Regions from separate parts of the Variovorax sp. AC194 genome, predicted to be linked through region 2. Evidence: riboswitches for the same ligand, from Rfam matches in the RefSeq annotation. Region 2 holds a riboswitch; the other holds the start of a gene.
The links. A riboswitch is a leader RNA that binds a small molecule or an ion and turns the genes downstream of it on or off. The one in region 2 is predicted to bind S-adenosylhomocysteine.
Positions count from the first base shown of each region.

Region 1: it holds a riboswitch for S-adenosylhomocysteine, as region 2 does, so the genes downstream of both, metH (methionine synthase) here and ahcY (adenosylhomocysteinase) in region 2, are expected to answer to the same signal.

Region 1 is NZ_OZ409823.1:38,490-46,288, reverse strand. It holds gene ACZYRS_RS00185 (homocysteine S-methyltransferase family protein) at 1-1,031, shown strand, start outside; gene ACZYRS_RS00180 (hypothetical protein) at 1,045-1,353, shown strand; gene ACZYRS_RS00175 (LysR family transcriptional regulator) at 1,519-2,442, opposite strand; gene ACZYRS_RS00170 (PACE efflux transporter) at 2,543-2,980, shown strand; gene ACZYRS_RS00165 (lipase secretion chaperone) at 2,913-3,902, opposite strand; gene ACZYRS_RS00160 (lipase family alpha/beta hydrolase) at 3,922-4,959, opposite strand; S-adenosyl-L-homocysteine riboswitch at 5,100-5,173, shown strand; gene metH (methionine synthase) at 5,196-7,799, shown strand, end outside.
Region 2 is NZ_OZ409823.1:4,317,824-4,325,622, reverse strand. It holds gene ACZYRS_RS20645 (alginate lyase family protein) at 1-875, shown strand, start outside; gene ACZYRS_RS20640 (ABC transporter substrate-binding protein) at 1,191-2,546, shown strand; gene ACZYRS_RS20635 (LysR family transcriptional regulator) at 2,531-3,514, shown strand; gene ahcY (adenosylhomocysteinase) at 3,591-5,027, opposite strand; S-adenosyl-L-homocysteine riboswitch at 5,090-5,194, opposite strand; gene ACZYRS_RS20625 (acetate--CoA ligase family protein) at 5,389-7,485, shown strand; gene ACZYRS_RS20620 (enoyl-CoA hydratase/isomerase family protein) at 7,570-7,799, shown strand, end outside.

The DNA of each region.
Region 1 (7,799 bases), 4.3 Mb from region 2:
CCCGCGGCCAGGCTCTGGCCGGCATCCTCGAAAAGCGCATTGCCATCCTCGATGGCGCCATGGGCACGATGATCCAGCGCTTCAAGCTCACCGAGGAACAGTACCGCGGCGAGCGCTTCAAGGACTTCGAGCGCGACGTGAAGGGCAACAACGAGCTGCTCTCGCTCACCCGGCCCGACGTGATCTCCGACATCCACGAGGGCTACCTCGCGGCGGGCGCCGACCTCATCGAGACCAACACCTTCGGCGCGACCACCATCGCGCAGGAGGACTACAAGATGGCGCACCTGGCGCGCGAGATGAACCTCCAATCCGCCAAGCTCGCGCGCGCGGCCTGCGACAAGTTCAGCACCCCCGACAAGCCGCGCTTCGTGGCCGGCGCCCTCGGCCCGACGCCCAAGACCGCGAGCATCAGCCCCGACGTGAACGACCCGGGCGCGCGCAATGTCGATTTCGAATCGCTGCGCGCCGCCTACTACGAGCAGACCGAGGCGCTGGTCGAAGGCGGCGCCGACGTGATCCTGGTCGAGACGATCTTCGACACGCTCAACGCCAAGGCCGCGCTCTTCGCGGTGGACGAGTACTTCGACAACAGCGGCGAGCGCCTGCCGCTGATCATCAGCGGCACGGTGACCGACGCCTCCGGCCGCATCCTGAGCGGCCAGACCGTCACCGCGTTCTGGCACAGCGTGCGGCACGCGCGGCCGCTGGCCATCGGCCTGAACTGCGCGCTGGGCGCGGCGCTGATGCGCCCCTACATCCAGGAGCTCGCGCGCGTGGCGGGCGACACCTTCATCAGCTGCTACCCGAACGCGGGCCTGCCCAACCCGATGAGCGACACCGGTTTCGACGAGACGCCCGATGTCACCTCGCGCCTCTTGCACGAGTTCGCGGCCGAGGGGCTGGTGAACATCGTGGGCGGCTGCTGCGGCACGACGCCGGACCACATCGCGGCGATCGGCCGTGCCGTGGCCCCGGTGCCCGGACGCCTTCTGAACAACGCCGCCGGCTTCTACAGCGAAGCCGCCTGAACCGGCGCACCCGATGCGCGGTGCCGCCCCCCGCTTCGCGGGATTCGCGCTCCTGGTGTCGGCGCTCGCGGGAGGCTGCGGCGACACCGGCAAGCCGCCGTCGTGGGACACGCTGCTGTCCGACCGCATCGCCGGTGCGCGCCCCGACTGCAAGGTCAGCGTGCCGACCCCCGGCAAGATCGCCGTGGCCTGCCCGGATCTGCCGCCCGCCATCTTCGACGTCGCGCCGACGGCCGCCTACTGCCTGCGTGGCACGCGCGATTGCGAGTACGCGATCACGCAAATGGTGTTGATGCTGCCGCCACCGAAGCCTGCGCCCTGAGCGTTGTGAGGTCGGGGCGCGTGGGACGGATCGTTCAGGGCAGCGATCACACCGACGGGGTGCCTTGCTCCGCGAATGTCCCCCGGCCTGCGGCCTCCTCCTTGATTTCGCTGCGCAAGGCACCCCATCGGTGCGATCGCTTCAGCGCACTCGTCGATCACCCACTCACGGCGCCGAATCCTTCGGCGCGTGCGCGGCCGCCTGCCGGTCGCGCGCGATCAGCGCCACGAAGCGCTGCGCGCCCAGCCCCAGCGGGCGCTCCCTCGACCACACCACATCGACCCACAGGTCGAGGCCGTTGCTGAGGTTCTCGAACGGAATCTCGACCAGCGCGCCCGCCGCCACGTGCGGCCGCGCGAAATTGCGCGGGAGCCACCCCCAGCCGAGACCGGCGGTGATCAGGCTCAGCGCGGCCAGCGCATTGTCGGTGCGCCAGACGTGACGCGCGAACACGAAGCGCGGATCGCTGGTGGCCAGGTCGCGGCCGGCGACGACGATCTGGCGCGTGTTCGTGAGGTGCTCTTCCCGCAGCCGTTCGCCGGCCGCCGCGACGAGCGCCGGGTGATCGGGCGCCATCACGGCCACCATCGTGTCGCTGCCCACTTCCTGGAAACCCTCGCGGCCGTCCAGGCTCGGGCGCTCGAACACCAGCGCCAGCTGTGCGCGGCCGCTGTGCAGCAGCGCCAGCGCGTCGGCCTGCGGCGCGGCCAGCACCTCGACCTGCAGCAGCGGGTATTCCTGCGCGAGTTCGGCGAGCGGGCCACTCCAGGGCGCGGCCAGGAGCTCGGGCGCAATCGCCAGCGTCAGGCGGTTTTCCAGCCCCTGGGTCAGCGCGAGCGCCTGCACCTGCAGCTGCTTCAATTGCGCCGCGAGCATCCGCGCCTGCGGCTCCAGCGAACGCGCGGCGGCGGTGGGCTGGGGCTCGCGGCCCTTGCGGTCGAACAGGGGCAGGTCAAGCTCGGCTTCCAGGCCCGCGATGGCCATGCTCACGGCCGAGGGCACCTTGTGCAGCGCCCGCGCGGCGGCCGAGAAGGAGCCGTGGTCGATCACGGCCAGGAACACCTCGACGTTGTCGCTGGAGAAGGCCATGGCGTCCGATCTATCAATTTAATTGAAATAAGATGACTATTTATATCAGTAAATAGCAAATAAAGTCCATCCATCGTATTCAAGTTCAAGAGGAAAAGTCATGCAAGGGCTCCAGCGTCGTGTCGTCTACATCTCCCTGTACGAAGGGATCGCCATCGTGTGCGCCAGCGCCGGCCTGGCCCTGATGACGGACGCGGGGCTCGGCCATTCCGGCGTGCTGGCGGTGGCGGCCTCGGTCGTCGCGGTGATCTGGAACCTGATCTTCAACGCGCTCTTCGAGCGCTGGGAATCGCGCCAGGCCGTGCGCGGGCGCAGCGTGCGCCGCCGCATCGCCCACGCCATCGGCTTCGAGGGCGGGCTGATCGCGTTCCTGGTGCCGATGTTCGCCTGGGGCCTGGGCGTTTCGCTCTGGCAGGCGCTGGTGATGGACCTGGGCCTGGTGGTGTTCTTCCTGGTCTACACCTTCGTCTTCAACTGGGGCTTCGACCGGGTGTTTGGCCTGCCGCGTTCGGCGATGGGCTCGGCCCAGACGGCGTAGACCGTGACCCCCGCAGCGCCAGCGCGCCGGCCAGGCGCAGGCGCTCGCGTTCGTTGAAGAGCGATTCGCGCAGCTGCTCCTGCTGCTCCGGGGGCGCATTGGCGTACTGGTCGAGGCGGCTGTTCCAGTCCCGGTTTTCCTGGTCCAGCGCGGCCAGCTGGCGGGCCGCTTCGTAGCCGTAGGCGGCGCTGCGTTCGGCAAAGCGCTCCTGGGCGCTCGCGCCGCGCGCGTCCATGGCGTCGGTCTGGCGCTGCACGTCGACCTGCGCGGTGAAGGCGCGGCGCTGCTCGCGCTGTTCGGGCGTGAGCAGGGCCTCCTCGCGGCGCTGCGCGGCGGCCGCGCGCTCTTCGGGCGTGAGGTTGGCGTCTCGGGCGAGCGCCATCTTCTCGGCCATGAGGATGTCCTGGCGGATCTCGTCGCCGAAGAGGCCTTCGATTTCCTCGGGCGCGAAGTACCGGCGCCGCACTTCGGCGCGCGCCTCGATGGTCTTGCGCAGCGATGCGGGGTCGCCGCCATCGGGCGGTGGCAGGGCCTGCATGGCCTCCTGCATGTCGACGTAGCGCTCCAGCAGGCCCATCGCGCGCGCGACCAGTTCGGCCGGCAGGCGCTTGGCGAGCAGGGCGGGCGCCATCGCCATGAAGGCCGCCTTGCCGGTGGCCTGCGCCTCGGCGAGCACGCTCTCGAAGACGAGGATGAGCGAGGGGTTCAGCATGGCATCGGGGGCGGGGCGGGCGTCGCCGATCGGCTGCGCTGCCGGCACTGCGCCGACCGTGCCACCCGGGCCGGCGGCGGCGGAAGTCGCCACCACCGTCTCGGGGGCGTCGGCCGGCGGCAGCCCGTCCACCAGCCACCATCCGCCGAGGATGGCGAGCGCCGCGGCGCCCGCCATCGCACCGAGCTGCAGCGGTCTGGCCTTTTTCACGAGGAGGCGTGCCGCATCGTCAGAGGCCCGCGCTCTTCAAGCGCGCCGCCTGCTCCTGGAAGAGCTGCACCGGCTTCTTCTCGAACAGCGTCCACAGCCCGATGTAGGTCAGGCCGAAAAGCTGGTTGACCTCGTCCAGGTGGTTCTGGCGGTAGTCGCCCAGGTGCGTGCCCAGGCGGGTGCTGCACACGGCCAGCAGGCCGTCGTTGGTCTCGCCCCCGAAGGCGATGAGGCTCAGCCCGCCCATCGCCACGTCGCTCGCATCGAACGCGTTGGTGAGCGGCTGCACGCCGGACCACGAGTAGTAGCGCACGCCGTTCGCCTCGGCCGGGCCGCTCTTCACGTCGCACGAGGCGCCGGGGGCCGGGCGGCCCTGCGGAAATTTCTTGTCGAAGGCCGCGCCGCCCGCGGTGGTGAGCGAGCTGAGCGCGTTCAACGGCACCTCGGGCAGCTCGCTCGGGTCCTTGCCCGAGAGGGCGCCCAGCAGCAGCATCGCCAGGCGCAGCGTCTCGGCGACCACCGCCTCGGAGACGCTGCCCTCGGGAATCCTGCGCAGGATGTCGGCCACCTTCGAGCCGCCGTTGGCACCGCCCACGGAGGTGACCGAGGCGACCAGCCCGGGCTCCACCGCCGCCACGTAGCGCGCGGTGGGCGCGCCCTGCGAATGGCCGATGAGGTTGAACTTGAGCGACGGGTTGCCCGAGAGCGCCCGCAGGTTCTTCAGCTCCTGGATCAGCTGCTCGCCGCGGATCTCGGAACTGTTGGCGCCCGAGACCTGGGCCACGTACACCTTGGCGCCCGCGCCGGCCAAGCTCTCGGGGATGCGATAGAAGTAGTCGATGCCCAGCACGTTGTCGAAGCCGAAGAGGCCGTGCACCAGCACGATCGGGTTCTTCGTCTTCGCTTCGCTGGACGTCACCCGGGCCTGGACCTGCGTGGGGGTGTCGGTGATGGCCGCCTGGCTCAGCGTGGTCGTCCCCAAAAGGCCGAAGAGCAGTGCGGCGCAGACCGGGCGGGCGGTGAGGCGCAGCAGCCTCGAATTCCTCTTTCTTGGCATATGTTCATTCCTTTGTTTTCAAATAAAAACACGAACGTTCGTTCTTCGACGAATTGCGCGCCCGCATTCTGTGGGGGGTGCCTGGGAGGCCTGCATAGGGCTTTCCCGCGGGAGCGGGCGAACGCCCTTAAAATCCATCCCCTCCCAAGGAGCGTTGCAGCGGTCCGCCAGGCGGGCCGTCAGGCTTGGGATTTCAAAACGACGCTCGCCTGTTTGTTCCTTTCGCAGGTGAGCCCATGGCCCAGACCCCCCAAATTGCCGTTCCCCCCATGAAGCTGTCCGGCCTCGAGCCGGTCGCCATCGGCGCGGGGACGCTGTTCGTCAACATCGGCGAGCGCACCAACGTCACCGGCTCCAAGGCCTTCGCGCGGATGATCCTGAACGGCCAGTTCGAAGAGGCCCTGGCCGTCGCGCGCCAGCAGGTGGAGAACGGCGCCCAGGTGATCGACATCAACATGGACGAGGCCATGCTGGACAGCAAGGTCGCGATGGTCCGCTTCCTGAACCTCATTGCCAGCGAGCCCGACATCGCGCGCGTGCCGGTGATGGTGGACAGCTCCAAGTGGGAGGTGATCGAGGCGGGCCTTCGCTGCATCCAGGGCAAGGGCATCGTCAACTCCATCTCCATGAAGGAGGGCGTGGACAAGTTCAAGCACGAGGCCAAGCTCGTGAAGCGCTACGGCGCCGCCGCCGTGGTGATGGCCTTCGACGAGAAGGGCCAGGCCGACACCTACGAGCGCAAGGTCGAGATCTGCGAGCGCGCCTACCGCATCCTGGTGGACGAGGTGGGCTTTGCGCCCGAGGACATCATCTTCGACCCGAACATCTTCGCCATCGCCACCGGCATCGAGGAGCACGACAACTACGCGGTCGACTTCATCAACGCGGTGCGCTGGATCAAGGAGAACCTGCCGGGCGCCAAGGTGTCGGGCGGCGTGTCGAACGTGAGCTTCAGCTTCCGCGGCAACGACCCGATGCGCGAAGCGATCCACACCGTGTTCCTGTACCACGCGATCAAGGCGGGCATGGACATGGGCATCGTCAACGCGGGCATGGTGGGCGTGTACGACGACCTGGAGCCCGAACTGCGCGAGCGCGTGGAAGACGTGGTGCTCAACCGCCGTCCGGACGCTGGCGAACGCCTCGTGGAAGTCGCCGAGACCGCCAAGAGCGGCGCCAAGGACGAGAGCAAGCGCCTCGAATGGCGCGGCACGCCCGAGCACCCGGTGCACGTCAACCAGCGCCTCTCGCACGCCATGGTGCACGGCATCACCGACTTCATCGTCGAAGACACCGAAGAGGCCTACCAGCAGATCCTGGCCAGGGGCGGCCGTCCGCTGCACGTGATCGAAGGCCCGCTCATGGACGGCATGAACATCGTGGGCGACCTGTTCGGCGCCGGCAAGATGTTCCTGCCGCAGGTGGTCAAGTCGGCGCGCGTGATGAAGTCCGCCGTGGCCCACCTGCTGCCCTACATCGAGGAAGAAAAGCTGCGCGACGAGGCCGCCGGCCGCGACGTGCGCACCAAGGGCAAGATCATCATCGCCACGGTGAAGGGCGACGTGCACGACATCGGCAAGAACATCGTGACCGTCGTGCTCCAGTGCAACAACTTCGAAGTGGTGAACATGGGCGTGATGGTCCCGTGCCACGAGATCCTGGCGCGCGCCAAGGTCGAGGGCGCGGACATCGTGGGCCTCTCGGGCCTCATCACGCCGAGCCTGGAAGAGATGCAGTACGTGGCCGGCGAGATGCAGCGCGACGACCATTTCCGCATCAAGAAGATCCCGCTCATGATCGGCGGCGCCACCACCAGCCGCGTGCACACGGCCGTGAAGATCGCGCCGCATTACGAAGGCCCCGTGGTCTACGTGCCCGATGCGTCGCGCAGCGTGAGCGTGGCGCAGTCGCTGCTCTCCGACCAGGCCACCGCGTACATCGACGAGATCAATGCCGACTACGAGAAGGTGCGCACGCAGCACGCCAACAAGAAGCAGGTGCCGATGTGGCCGCTGGCCAAGGCGCGCGCCAACAAGACGCCCATCGACTGGACGAACTACACGCCGCCCGTGCCGAAGTTCATCGGCCGTCGCGTGTTCAAGAACTTCGACCTCACCGAGCTCGCCAAGTACATCGACTGGGGCCCGTTCTTCCAGACCTGGGACCTGGCCGGCCCGTTCCCCGCGATCCTGAAGGACGAAGTCGTCGGCACGGAAGCCGTGCGCGTGTACGCCGACGGCCAGCGCATGTTGAAGCGCCTGATCGAAGGCCGCTGGCTCAGCGCGAGCGGCATCGTCGGCTTCTGGCCCGCCAACACGGTGAACGACGACGACATCGAGCTCTACACCGACGAGACGCGCAGCGAAGTCGCGCTCACCTGGTACGGCATGCGCCAGCAGACCGAAAAGCAGGCGATCGACGGCGTGATGCGCCCCAGCCGCTGCCTGGCCGACTTCGTCGCGCCCAAGGACAGCGGCCTCGCGGACTACGTGGGCGTGTTCGCAGTCACCGCGGGCCTGGGCGTCGAGAAAAAAGAGAAGTACTTCATCGACGACCTGGACGACTACTCGGCCATCATGTTGAAGGCCCTGGCCGACCGGCTGGCCGAGGCCTTTGCCGAATCGCTGCACCACCGTGCGCGCACCGACCTCTGGGGCTACGCGCACGACGAGAGCCTCAGCAACGAGGACATGATCGGCGAGAAGTACCGCGGCATCCGCCCCGCGCCCGGCTACCCGGCCTGCCCGGACCACAGCGTGAAGGGCCCGATGTTCGACCTTCTGAACTGCGCGGACATTGGCATGACCCTGACGGAAAGCCTCGCTATGATGCCCGCCGCC
Region 2 (7,799 bases):
TTCCCTCGGCCGCGTCGATCACCTTGGGGTTCAGCAGTGCCGACATCGGTGGCGCCAGCCCGGCCGGCTCGGCCACCTATGCCGCCGGCAAATGGAACGTGGCCGGGGCGGGCTACGACATCTGGGGCGAACGCGACAGTTGCCACTTCGCCTACAAGGCGATCACCGGCAACGGCACCATCGTCGCGAAGGTCGAGTCGCTCGAGAACACCCACCCGTCCGCGGTGGCGGGCGTGATGATGCGCACAAGCCTGGAACCAGGCGCTCCGCGCGCCTGGATGGCGATGAACTACAAAAGTGAAGTCTTGCAGAACATGACGAAGCTGGCGGTGTACGGGGGCTCGAACTACGCGAACAAGGTTGCGAGCGCCGGGCCCACTCACTGGGTGAAGCTCGAGCGCATCGGGAACATCATCACCGGCTACGTTTCTCCCGATGGCACCAATTGGGCCGCCACCGATGTCGGCCGCATCGACGCTCCCGTTCCCGACACGGTCTATGTTGGATTGGTGGTCTCTTCGGTCACGGGCAAGCTGAACAACAGCGTCTTCAGCAACGTGCAGGTCACCGGTGGCGACAGCGGTGCGCCGAGCGTCGTCCCCGCGGCTCCCGCCATGTTGCTGGCCTCGCCGGGCGATGGCGCCGTCCCGCTGCGCTGGCAGGCATCCTTCGGGGCCACCGGCTACACGGTCGGCCGCTCCGCCTTCAGCGGCGGACCCTACGAGGCCGTCGCGTCCGGCGTTGCGGGCAGCAGCTACACGGACACCTCCGTGGTCAACGGCACCACCTACTACTACACCGTGACGGCGAGCAACTCCGCTGGAACGAGCGACAGTTCTCCGTCGGACAGCGCCACACCGGTCGCGCGACGGTGAACGTCGCTGCAGGCGGCACCGCGAACCACCGCGGAGGCGACGCAACCAACGCGACCCACGCCCAACGCGCCTTCGACCAGAGCTCGCCGTCGCAATGGCTCTGCGCGGGCGCGACCGGGAGCTGAAGACCTGCGCGATCGCGGCTCCGGGTTTCTGTCGCTCCTGGCGGCTCAACATCACGGCCAACCATGGCGACAGAACTTTCACGGAACGAGCCGACCGGTTGCCGAGGTCTTCGCAGGTGTGCGACTTTTGCGAACACGGCCACCGAAAAATGCTAACCCGGGCACCTTTCACAATCCCTAGGATTGTGAAATGAACCCACCCCAACAGGCCGGCGAGGCGACGCAGACGAAATCATCGATGCGTGGCGGCCTCCCCAAAGAGCCATCCCCCGCGCATGAACGAGAGCCTCATGCCCGTCGCGTCCGCACTTCAGCTGTCGGATGGCGATGTCTCTTCGCTGTTGCGCAATGGCTTTCAAGCTTCCTTCGCGCCAACGGAACGCAAGGCAGAACCGATGGCCGGCCGGGACCAGTTCTGGTCGATCCGATTTCCTCACAGGTGAAGCAAATGTTCAAAAGCGCAGTCAGATGGATCGGCATCTTGGTGGGAGCCGTCGCGATGCTCACGGTCACGCACGCAGAGGCGCAAACGCCGAGGAAGAAGGTGCGGATCGTGGTGGGGACGCAGGTTCTCAACATCTCCTATCCGACGCTGAACCTTCCCCTGGCGCTCGGCTATTGGCGCGACGAAGGCTACGACGTCGAACTCATTCCGTTGGCGCCGCCGGCACAGACCATCGCGCTGCTGATTGCAGGCCAGGCGGATTTCGCGCAGATCAACGCGAGCGTCGCGGTGCAGGCGCAGTCGCTCAACAGCCAGCCGGTCAAGCTCGTCGTGAACAACGGCGTGGTCGACTGGAGCATCGGCGTGCTCGAAGATTCGCCCCTGCGCTCGATCACCGATTTCAAGGGCAAGACCATCGGCGTGTTCGGCCTGGGGTCGGGCGGGGTCGCCATCCTGCGCGCCTACCTCAAGGAGAAGGGCATCGATCCGGACAAGGATGTCCAGTTCATCGCCACCGGCGCGGGCGCACCGGCCATCGACGCGCTCAAGAGCGGGCGTGTACAGGGCCTGATGTTCTGGGCCTCTGCCATGGCGGGCTTCGAGAACGCGGGCTTGAAGATGCGCTACCTGCGCGGCGAAGACTGGCGTGCCTTGCCCGACTTCAGCATCGCGGCGATGTCCAAGACGATCGAATCGGACCCCAAGATGGTGGAAGCCATCGCACGCGGCATGGCGAAAGCTTCCGAGTTTGCATTTGCCAACCCCGACTGCGTTCGCCGAATCCAGTGGAAATCCTGGCCCAACACGAAGCCCACGGGGCAGGTGGAGCCGTCGGTGCTGGCGCAGTGGGATGCCAATCTGCTCAAGGCCCAGCTCGATTCCTTCCGCGACGCATACAAGGTCAACGGCGGAAAATACTGGGGCAACGTCGACGCAGCCGCGGTGTCCCGGTTGGAGCAATTCATGCGCAAGTCGGGCCAGGTCAGCCGCGCGGTGCCGGCAAGCGCACTGATGATTGCCGACGCGGATTTCTATCGGAGAGCCAATCAGTTCGATGCATCGGCGATCCGGCAGGCCGCCGAAAAGTGCGCGAACTGGTGACTGCGACGGGTCCGGCGTCCGTCGGGCCGCAGGGCCGGCGAAAGGCGGAGCTGCGCCCGGTGAGCAGCAACGCGCTCAAATACTTCGTGGCCGTTGCGAGGTCGGGTTCGATACGCCGCGCCGCGGAAGAATTGCAAGTGGCGGCCTCCGCGATCTCCCGGCTGATCCAGTTGCTGGAGGAGGAACTGGGCGCCGAACTGCTCGAGCGGCACCGGGGGCACAAGGGTCTCAAGCTCACGGCCGAAGGCCAGGTGGTGCTGAACTATGCGAAGAGCATCGAAGCGGGCCTGGACGCGGTTCGCGACGATATCCGGTCGCTCAAGACCATCCGGACCGGCAAGGTCCGGTTCGGCATTTCCGAATCCTTCACGCGGGAGTTCGTTCCCCAGTTCCTGCATCGCTTTCATGCCGCGTACCCGGGCATCGTGTTCGAGGTCATCGTCGCGGGCGGCAACAAGCTCACTGCAATGCTGGCCAATCACGACATCGACGTGTCCCTGTCGTACATCACGCCGGACGCCTTCAATGTCTCTGTGGTCGAACAGGCCATGACAACGCCTTGCTTGCTGGTGGCGCGCAGCCATCCGTTCGCGCAGCGGGAGTTCGTCGATGTTGCGGAGTGCGCCGGCGAAGACATCGCATTGCCCGATGCGTCGCTGACCATTCGGGAAAGCTACGTTCGCATGTTCGCGAAAGCCAGGATTCGCCCGCGTGGGTTGCTGGTCACCAATTCGTTCGAGCTGATGCGCGCGTCGGCGGGCGCGGGTCTGACGATTGCCGTCGTGGACAGGTACTTCGGCGATCACGAAGCGCCCGCGGGGATGACCTATGTGCCGCTGCGCGGGCAGGGGCTGGATCGCTGGCCGCTGAACGTCAGCATCCATGCCGATCGCGACCTGCCCGCGGCCGCAAGCATCTTCGTGGAGCACCTGCGCACGGCGGTGCGTTCGGTTGCCGCCGACCGCTGACTGATCGACGAAGCACTTGCCGCACATCGCCGGGCAAAGGCTATGTGCAGCACGTGCAGCACGTGCAGCACGTGCCCTAGTAGCGGTAGGCCTCGGGCTTGAACGGGCCCGTCTTGCTCACGCCGATGTAGGCGGCCTGCGCGTCGGAGAGCTCCGTCAACTGCGCGCCCAGCTTTGCAAGATGCAGCTTCGCGACCTTTTCGTCCAGGAGCTTGGACAGCACGTAGACCTTGCCTTTTTCATAGGCCGCCTGTCTTGTGAAAAGCTCGATCTGTCCCAGCGTCTGGTTCGCAAGGCTGGCGGACATGACGAAGCTGGGGTGGCCCGTCGCGCACCCCAGGTTCACGAGGCGGCCCTTGGCGAGCAGGATGATCCGCTTTCCATCGGGGAAGATCACATGGTCCACCTGCGGCTTGATCTCGTCCCATTGGCAGGCCTCGAGCGACGCCACGTCGATCTCGTTGTCGAAGTGCCCGATGTTGCAGACGATCGCCTGGTCCTTCATGCGCTTCATGTGTTCGAAGGTGATGACGTCGCGGTTGCCGGTCGCTGTGACGAAGATGTCCGCCTGGCTTGCCGCCTCGTCCATGGTCACGACGCGGTAGCCCTCCATGGCCGCCTGCAGCGCATTGATGGGATCGATCTCCGTCACCCAGACCTGGGCGCTGAGGGCGCGCAGCGCCTGCGCGGAGCCCTTGCCGACGCCGCCGAAGCCGGCCACCACGGCAATCTTTCCGGCGATCATGACGTCGGTCGCGCGCTTGATCGCATCGACCAGCGACTCCCGGCAGCCATAGGTGTTGTCGAACTTGCTCTTGGTCACGGAGTCGTTCACGGCAATGGCGCGGATGGCGAGTTCGCCCTTGATGCTCATGTCGTTGAGCCTGAAGACACCGGTGGTCGTTTCTTCGGTCACGCCGATGATGTGACGCAGACGGCGGCTGTACCACGTGGGGTCCGTGGCCAGCTTCTTCTCGATGGCTGCGAAGAGGATGCGCTCCTCCGAAGTGGCCGGCTGCGAGATCACGCTGCGATCCTTTTCTGCGCGGCTGCCCAGGTGCATCAGCGTGGTCGCATCGCCACCGTCGTCAAGGATCAGGTTGGGGCCTTCTTCAGGTTCGCCGCGAGGCCCTCCGAACTCGAAGATCCGGTGGGTGTAGTCCCAGTACTCCTCCATCGTTTCGCCCTTGAAGGCGAAGACGGGAGTTCCCTTCGAAGCCACCGCCGCCGCGGCGTGGTCCTGCGTCGAGAAGATGTTGCACGACGCCCAGCGCACGGTGGCGCCCAGCGCTTGCAGCGTCTCGATGAGAACGCCGGTCTGGATGGTCATGTGCAGGGACCCGGCGATGCGTGCGCCCTTGAGCGGCTGCTGCTCTAGGAACTCGTTTCTGATGGCCATGAGGCCCGGCATCTCCGTCTCCGCGATGCGCAGTTCCTTGTGGCCCCAGCCGGCCAACGCGATGTCCGCCACGACGTGATCGCCGGTTGGGCTCGATGTCAATCTTTCGCTCATCTCTTGCTCCTTGTGATGGGTTGTCGTCAGAGCGAGATGAACACCGGGGGCTCACCGCACTCTGTCGGTGAGCGCAGTTAAGGATGCCGGTTCGGGCAGTCTTCCGAGCCTGACGGATCGCAGCTCGCGCAGTGGCGGGCGTGATCGTTGCAGCGCTCCTCGGTGAACAAAAATTCTAGTGTTCGAGCGCTCCTGGTGTGTGTCAAAAATTAGTACGCGGATGCCGAAAATCTGTGATTGACCCGCACATGTGCGCTCCCTAGAGTCGCGGTTCTCGACATCGGTGCCGCATCTCACGCGGCGATCGAGCGATGCCTCTCAAGCCCGTAGGAGCCCCTCTTTGCATTACCTGTCCACGCTCATGAATCCCAAGTCCATCGCGGTGTTGGGCGCGTCGCCGCGACCCGAGGCGATGGGCAATACCGTGATCAAGAATCTCCTGCGCGTCGGGTATGCCGGGGCCATCTATCCCATTCATCCCAGCGCCGATTCCGTGCTGGGTCTGGCATGCCATCGCGACCTGACGGCGTTGTCCGGATCGGTGGATTGCGTGGTGATCGCGCTGGGCGCGGACAAGGCCCTCGATGCCCTCAAGAACGCGCATGCCGCCGGTGCGCGCAGCGCGGTGTTGTACGCAAGCGGGTTCGCCGAGACCGGAGAACAAGGGGCGGCTCTGCAGGTGGAGATCAGCACCTTCTGCCGCGACAACCAGATCAATCTTTGCGGACCCAATTGCCTGGGAATCTTCAGTGTCGAGAACGGCGTGGCGTTGTACAGCGCTGCCGTGCCGGCGGGGCTGGAGGCGGGCGACATCGCGCTCATCTCGCATTCGGGTTCTGCATGCATCGCCTTGAGCAGCCTGAACCGCTTCAAGTTCAGCCACCTGGTGTCGTTGGGCAACGGGGCGGTGACCGATATTCCCGAGTACCTCGACTATGTGGCGCAAGACCCGCGCACCAAGGTCGCCGCGCTCTTCGTGGAGACGTTGCGCGATCCTTCGGCCTTCGCACGCGCCGCCGCGCAGATGCGAAAGGCGGGCAAGCCGATCGTGGCATTGAAGGTCGGCCGGTCCGTGTCCGGTGCTGCCGCGAGCGCCGCGCACACCGGTGCGATCGCGAGCTCCGACACGGCGCTGCTGGCATTCTTCAGGCGCCACGGCGTCACCCTGGTCGAAGACTACGACGAACTGGTCGAGACCGTCGCGCTGTTTTCCACGATCGGCTCGATGCCGCAGGGCGCGGGACTCGGCGTTCTCAATGTGAGCGGCGGCGAACTGTCGATGACCTGCGACATCGCCGAGCGCTGCGGACTGGATCTGCCGGAATTGAACGATGCGACCGTGGCGCACCTCAAGACCGTGCTCCCCGCGTTCGGCGCTCCGCGCAATCCGCTCGATGCAACGGGTGTCGGTGTGTTCGACACCCGGATGTACGGCGACTGCCTGGACGCGCTGCTGAACGATCCTGCGATCCATATCGTTGCCGTGTCGCAGGATTGCCCGGCCTCCATGGGGGAAGACCAGGCGTCGATCTACGAGAAGCTCGCGATCACCGTGGCCGAACGCAGCGCGCGGGCGCGCAAGCCCGTCGTGTTCTTCAACAACCTGTCCGCCAGGATTCATCCGGCCGTGCTCGCGCCGTTGAGCGAAGTGCCCACGCTGTGCGGAATGCGCAATGCGCTGCGTGCCATCAAGCATCTGGTGGACCATGCGGCGTTCATCGCCACCGAGGTCATTCCCAAGACGCCGGGTATTGAACGTCAACAGCAATGGGCGCGCCGCTTCGAATCCGCGGAGCCGCTGACCGAGCGGGAGAGCAAGTCGTTCCTGGAGGCGCACGGAATCCGCGTGACCGCTGAGCGCTTGGCATCGAGCGAGGAAGACGCCGTTGCAAACGCCGATGCCATCGGGTATCCCGTGGTGCTGAAGATCGAATCCGCGGACCTTCCCCACAAGAGCGAAGTAGGTGGCGTCGTCGTCGATCTACCGGACGCAGCCGCTGTGCGAGCGGCATACCGTCAGATCCTGGACAGCGTTGCAAAGAAGGCGCCCGAAGCGCGGGTTGCCGGCGTGCTGGTGCAGCAGATGGTTCGCGGTGGTGTCGAAGCCATCCTGGGTGTCGTGACGCATCGACCCTTTGCACCGGGTGTCGTGGTCGGCGCCGGCGGCGTGCTGGTCGAGATCCTGCAGGACGCCACGTTCGAGCTCGCGCCGGTGGACGTGAAGACCGCCGCCGCGCTGATCGACCAGACGCGGCTGGGCAAGTTGCTGGCCGGTTACCGAGGCGGTGTCGTGGCGGACCGTGACGCGTTGGCAAGAACGCTGGAACGGCTGTCCGACATTGCAGTGGTCTACGCCAACGAGATCGAAGCCATCGACCTGAATCCCGTCGCAGTCCTCGCGCAAGGCCAAGGTGCGGTGGTGCTGGACGCGCTGGTGATCCCGAAGGCTCGGCAATAGCCGCGCCGAAGGTGCCTGCATCGAAAAACCAGGAGACAAGCAAAAATGAAATATGAATGCATCGAACTGAGCATCGAGAACACGGTGGCGACGCTCGAGCTCGCCAGGCCGGACAAGATGAACTCGCTGAACGATCAGATCCTGATCGACATGCAGCACGCCCTCGACATGCTGGAGAACGACACCGGCGTGCGCGTGCTGATCATCACGGGGCAGGGCAGGGCCTTCTGCGCGGGCTTCGATCTCGCGCCGCGCGACAAGCCGTTCACGAGCGTGCAGGACTGGCGCGGTCACGTGAAGCTCGGGAACGACAC